2 regions of the Affinundibacterium danionis genome follow, and region 1 is predicted to be linked to the other one. Evidence: predicted binding sites of a transcription regulator. Region 1 holds the regulator's gene; the other holds the start of a gene.

Region 1 (3,429 bases):
TTACTAAAGATAATGTGAAATGGGAAATATCAGCAACAGGCGATGATAATTTGGGTTATACGATAGGTATTCCTCAAATTGGTCGTCTTAAAGATGGGCGTTGGGTGACTGTGTTTGGAAATGGCTTTTCGAGCATTAATGGTGTTGCGATGTTGTATGTAGTTGATTTGAATAATGGCAATGTCTTATATCGTATTTCAACAGGCGTTGGCAGTGCTGGCTCACCGAACGGCTTATCAACTCCTAAGCTATTGTTAGATTCTGAGTCCACTATTGCAGCGGTTTATGCTGGTGACATTCAAGGTAACTTGTGGAAATTTGATTTCAAGACAACGAGCGGTACTACAACACCGAGCTTGGCTTTTGGCGCAGGAAATCCTTTATTTGTTGCAACAAATGCTACTGACGGTAGTGGTCGCAGACAACCAATTACCACCCAGCCTCAGCTTTATCAACACCCGACAGATGGTTTTATGGTGGTCTTTGGTAGTGGAAAGATTTTTGAAGATAATGATGCTGCAACGGTCGATCTTGAAACTTTGTATGGTATTTGGGATAGAGCCGCGGCATCTCGTGTGACTAAAACTCAATTAGTGCAACAAAAATTGTCGACTTATTTGAGTAATTTTTATCAAGTGACTAAAAATCCAGTCGATTGGAATACTAAGCGTGGCTGGTATGTTACCTTGGATCAGAAGTCGGGAGAGCGTTTAGTGACTGACCCGAATATCTTTGAAGATCAGGCAATATTTACTACTTTGGTACCTGGCATCAGTACTGATTTGTGCGCAAATGACAGTTTGTCAGCGACTATTCAAATTAGTGCGTTAAACGGCGCAGCGCTTGGCTATCAAACGATTGATACCAATGGCGATGGCGTGATCAATGCTTCTGATGCGATGGTGAGTGGTCGTTTGAGTGCCTCGACTTTAGGAACCACCGTGATCCGTACAGGCAATCGTAATTTGAAGTTGTATCAAGCGGCTTCGAAAGACGGCGCTTTAGTCAATAGCACTGGGACTCCAAGTAAAGGGTCTAAGCTGATTCCAACCACACGCTTATGGCGTCAATTGATTGGTCGTCAGTAATTTTCTGGTGATGCAAGGCTCAAGAATGATTTTCTTTGAGCCTTGTTGACACATAAGCTACAATGTGTTTTTAAAAAAGAAGGATGTGCGATGAAACAGCGACAAAGAAAGCTTAGTGATGGTTTTACCCTGATAGAAGCAATGATTACCGTCGTTATTTTAGGTGTGGTTTCGGCCGTGGCTTACCCAGGTCTTGTTGAGTATATGAATCGAGGTAAGCGCTCTGATGTACGTGTCCTTTTAATGGAAAATGCCCAGTACATGGAACGCTTTTATACGGAAAATAATTCGTATCTAGTTTCTCTGTCGGGTACTCAACCTGTATTGCCAAATTTGGTGTCACCTAAGAATTCGACGGGGACACAAGTCCAATATCAATTGGAGTTTAGCCCAGCTTCACCAAGAACTGCGAGGACATATTCTTTGGATGCGCGTCCTGTCAATAAGATGGCTGGAGATCCTTGTGCAACTTTTACGGTAAATAATTTTGGTCAGCGCACAATTACTGGTACTTTGGGTGCCTCTAAGACACAAGATTTATGCTGGAATAAATAAGGTGGAATAAATAAATTTGTATTTGAGTAAATGTAAAAAAAGGAAAAGTAATATTTTCCTTTTTTACGTTCAACTTTAAATTCTTACAAAATTTAGGTGTTACTTCTTTTTCACTTCCTGAATCGCCTCAACAAATTCAGAAACATCCTCAAAACTCTTATAAACCGAAGCAAAGCGAATGTAGGCAATTTTGTCTAAGCGTTTTAGTTCTCGCATGACTAACTCACCTAAGTGGCCTGACACAATTTCACGTTCTCCACTGGCTAATAATTTTTCTTCAATTCTTTGAATTGCAGTGTCGACTGCTTCGGCCGATACCGGGCGCTTGCGCAAAGCTAGCATGAGGCTAGCACGTAGTTTAGAAGATTCGTATTCTGAGCGGCTGCCATTTTTCTTGACGATGACAGGCATGGCTAATTCTATGCGTTCGTAAGTGGTGAAGCGTTTGTCGCAACTGGCGCAACGTCTGCGGCGGCGTATGCTGTCGCCTTCTTCAGAAATTCGGGTGTCAATAACTTGGGTATCTACGTGGTGGCAGTATGGACACTTCATGAAATATCTCCTGCCAATGTTTGGTTTATCTTGGTATGCATCAGTCTTTTATTTATTTTTATGGGTAAAACTTAACGTAAAAAAAGCCACTCATCTGAGTGGCTTTTTTATACATTAATTAATTGCCATATACAGGGAAGGCAGAGGTCAATTTTTTGACTTCAGCTTTTACACGTTCTATGGTTGCTGCGTCATTTGGGTTATCTAAAACATCCGCGACTAAATGGCCGATCTTAATAGCTTCTGCTTCTTTGAAGCCACGAGTCGTCAATGCTGGGCTACCTAAACGTATGCCGGATGTCACCATTGGTTTTTGTGGGTCATTTGGAATGCCGTTTTTGTTGCATGTGATGTGAGCAGAACCCAAGATTGCTTCAGCTTCTTTACCCGTTAAACCTTTAGGACGTAAATCGACCAACATCACGTGCGATTCAGTGCGACCTGATACGATACGCAGACCGCGTTCTGTCAATGTGTTGGCAAGCGCTGCTGCATTTTTAACGACTTGTTCTTGGTAAGCTTTAAATTCTGGTGTGAGTGCTTCTTTGAATGCAACGGCTTTGCCAGCGATCACGTGCATTAAAGGGCCACCTTGTAGGCCAGGGAAAATCGCTGAATTGATTTTTTTAGCGATGGTTTCATCGTTACTCAAAATAATACCACCACGTGGACCGCGCAAGCTCTTGTGCGTAGTGGAGGTGACAACATCAGCAAAAGGAACAGGGTTAGGATAAACGCCTGCAGCAATCAAGCCAGCGTAATGCGCCATGTCCACCATGAAATAAGCGCCGATTTCTTTAGCGATTTTACTAAAGCGCTCAAAGTCAATGCGCAGTGCAAATGCAGAGGCGCCAGCGATGATCAGTTTTGGTTTGGTTTCGCGTGCTAATTTTTCCATCGCATCGTAGTCGATGTCTTCTTGTGCATTCAAGCCATAAGAGACTACGTTAAACCATTTGCCAGACATGTTTAAAGACATGCCATGCGTGAGGTGGCCACCTTCTGCCAAGCTCATGCCCATAATGGTATCGCCAGGATTGAGTAATGCAAAAAATACGCCTTGATTTGCTTGTGAACCTGAATTCGGTTGTACGTTGGCAAAGTTTGCGCCAAACAGTTGTTTTAAGCGGTCAATTGCCAACTGTTCAACCACATCTACGTGTTCGCAGCCGCCATAGTAGCGCTTGCCTGGATAACCCTCTGCGTATTTATTGGTCAATTGCGAACCTTGCGC
Region 2 (3,429 bases), on a different contig from region 1:
AGGGTGAATCGACTAAGCGCCTTACGTACCAAATGGCGGCAAGCGTCGGCACTGCTGAGCGCCTCACTCATATACAAATGTAAGACCGTTCCCCCTGTGTATTTGCGTTGAAGATCATCTTGCAAAGTGAGGGCGGTAAATGGGTCATCTGTAAAGCCGACCGGTAATTGCGACGAGTTAGTGTAGTAGGGCATATCCTGGGTGCCGGCTTGCAAAATGGTGGGAAACTGTTTACGGTCTTCTTTTGCAAAACGATAAGTTGTCCCTTCTGCTGGTGTTGCTTCTAAGTTGTACATATGCCCGGTTTCATCTTGAAAGGCCAACATACGTCCACGTACATGATCCAATAAGCGAACGGCTATCGCGTGCCCTGTGTCGCTGCTGATATCGTGTTGATCGTCGGTGAAGTTACGTATCATTTCATTGATACCATTCACGCCTAAGGTAGAGAAATGATTGCGCAATGTGCCGAGGTAGCGTTTGGTGTAGGGGAATAGACCATTATCCATATGGCGCTGTATGACTTTGCGTTTGATCTCTAAGCTAGTTTTTCCTAACTCAAGCAACTTATCGAGGGCAGACAATAAGCTAGGTTCGTCGCCACGATGCAAATAACCTAACCTCGCACAATTGATGGTGACGACACCAAGAGAACCCGTTTGTTCGGCTGAGCCAAATAAGCCGTTACCGCGCTTTAGTAGTTCACGCAGGTCTAACTGAAGTCGACAGCACATCGAACGTATCATGTTCGGTTTCAACTCAGAGTTAATGAAATTCTGAAAGTAAGGTAAGCCATAACGTGCCGTCATTTCAAAAAGCAATTCTGCATTTGGACTATGCCAATCAAAATCCTCGGTGATGTTGTAGGTAGGAATAGGGAAGGTGAAGACACGCGCTTTTGCATCGCCTGCCATCATGACTTCGATATAAGCGCGATTGATGAGATCCATTTCTGCCTGTAAATCACCATAAGTGAAATCCATCTCAACACCAGCAATCACTGGTACTTGCTCACGTAAATCTTCTGGGCATATCCAATCGAAAGTCAGATTGGTGAACGGTGTTTGGGTGCCCCAGCGCGATGGTACATTTAAGTTGTAAATGAGCTCTTGTAGATATTGTTTAATGTCCTTGTAATCGAGCTTATCTTTGCGCACATAAGGCGCCATGTAGGTATCAAAAGAACTGAATGCCTGCGCGCCAGCCCATTCATTTTGTAGCGTGCCGAGAAAATTGACGATCTGCCCGATGGCGCTAGAAAAATGCTTGGGCGGATCAGATTCCACTTTTCCCGGAACCCCATTTAAACCTTCGTTTAGTAAAGTGCGCAAAGACCAACCTGCACAATAGCCTGCCAGCATATCAAGATCATGAATATGCAAATCGGCATTTCTGTGGGCTTGTCCTACTTCAGGTGGATAGACATGATTGAGCCAGTAATTAGCAATAACTTTTCCTGAAACATTGAGTATCAATCCACCTAGTGAATATCCCTGATTGGCGTTTGCATTAATACGCCAATCTTGTCTGTTTAGATATTCATTCATCGATAATTCAACATCGACTAGGGATTTGTTATCAACCCTTAGTTTCTGATGCTGTTCACGATAAACGATATAGGCGCGTAAGGTCTTTCGGTAGTTTGCTTCAAACAAGCATGATTCAACCAAATCTTGAATTTGTTCAACAGAAAGTGGCTGAGGTGCTGGAAATTTCTCAATGAGGCTGAGCACTTGCATCGTAATTTTGTGCGCTTGATCGGCTACAAATTCATTGCTTGCTGTACCAGCGCGTTTGATTGCAGAAGCTATTTTACTTGCGTCAAAGCTGACAACGCAGCCATCTCGTTTGATTACTTCACGATGCAGCAAAGGAAGGGTTAAGCTCATTTATGCTCCTTAAAACACAATATGTAGTGTGTTTTAAAGAATAGTAACTAAATGTAGTTAGGTCAACTGCTATTAACCCCAATCTTATTTTCATTGATTTGAGTCAAATCAGGAAGCGTAATCGACATGAGCACATAGCTTTTAATTGAAGTTATATCGCTTCACTTCGTTTTGTGAAGAGAGACTTGTGCCCGCAGTTACATTTAAAAATTTTTGTACTTCGAGGAAGTTTGAGCTGAGTAGTTCGGTACATTTGATCGACTTTAATGATCATTAATAGCAGATATTAAAGCCTAGTTTAAGGAAAGGATCACAAGAACGATTCATGATATTTATCATCCTTTCGAACAAATAAAGACCGTAGAATTAGGTCTTATCTGCATGTTGTGGAAACCGTGATCCAAACGGCTCAATCAAGAACCGAGTGTGGGTTTGATCGCCACTCTTATTTTTACTCAAGTTGTTTCTTATTTCGTAAGCTTCGATGCAAACCTTAGTACAACAACGCTCAGTTTTATTACGTTTAGTACAGCTATTGCTGCTGCTTTACGGATTGACTTTGGGTGTTGCAATCGTTTCTCCAGTTGTGAATCCCAAGATTCTCAATCTGGTTTGTACCAGCACTGGCTATAAATTTGTCGCGCAAGAAACTGGTATCAATGGTTTGGGTATTGACGAATCAACGGGCGCATCCATGCAAGGGCACTTACTTGATTGCTCTTTGTGTCTACCGTCGGGCATCTTACTAACGACATATTACGGTATAACTTATCACACGTCACATCGATATGTTTATTTGCTGCCACCTATTTCCGCAACTGGATTTTATTCATTTATCACGACGGTATTTTTTGCTCGTGGCCCACCTTCAAATTTCGCTGGCTAAGTGACGATTAACGCTTGATTGATTTCCTTTATTTAAGGAAATGCATTTCTATGATTGATCAACAACCGTTCATTACTATGACGAAGTTCAGGGTAATGAATGGATATCTCATTACGCCTCAATAGAACAATAAGAGTAATGGAGTGAGATATTTGTTCTGCCTGAAAAAAGGCAAACATTTTATCTCGTGACGAGTCCAATTTTTTGCGTAGCGTGCGCTACTGCCTACACATATCGTTCACAGGAACGTTCTTATGAATGTTCTTAACGAAGAATTTATTGAAGAACTAATTATGAATACGCTTTATCGAAAAAAATTAATTGTTTTGGCTATTGTCGCCACATTCACAAGCCAATTTTCTTTTGGCCAAGTCCCGCAAAGTGTCTCAAAGAAAAATCAAGTCCTTAGTCAAATCACTATTCGTGGCGAGAAGATTGCTGCACCTAACGTTGATGGAGAAAGTAAAACTGGGTCAGCGAGCATTTTGAGTGATACGGCGTCACTTTTAGAAAATATTCCAGGCATGAGTTTATATAAAGCGGGCGGACTTTCGAGCCTACCATCTTTACATGGTTTAGCAGATGATCGCTTGCGTATTCAGGTCGATGGCATGAACTTGATTTCGGCGTGTGCAAATCACATGAATCCGCCGT

Evidence for each region. Region 1 encodes NrdR, which represses ribonucleotide reductase genes. Its sites were predicted from a motif close to CACNANATNTNGTG; they were not measured.
Region 2: the regulator NrdR is predicted to act here: its motif matches at 1,905-1,918, upstream of ACFFJH_RS02660 (ribonucleoside triphosphate reductase).

The regions. Positions count from the first base shown of each region.
Region 1 is NZ_JBHLXJ010000035.1:6,447-9,875, forward strand. Features, by position in the region: gene ACFFJH_RS18975 (pilus assembly protein) at 1-1,088, shown strand, start outside; gene ACFFJH_RS18980 (type IV pilin protein) at 1,179-1,643, shown strand; gene nrdR (transcriptional regulator NrdR) at 1,743-2,195, opposite strand; gene glyA (serine hydroxymethyltransferase) at 2,314-3,429, opposite strand, start outside.
Region 2 is NZ_JBHLXJ010000002.1:594,914-598,342, forward strand. Features, by position in the region: gene ACFFJH_RS02660 (ribonucleoside triphosphate reductase) at 1-1,889, opposite strand, end outside; gene ACFFJH_RS02665 (hypothetical protein) at 2,374-2,775, shown strand; gene ACFFJH_RS02670 (TonB-dependent receptor plug domain-containing protein) at 3,030-3,429, shown strand, end outside.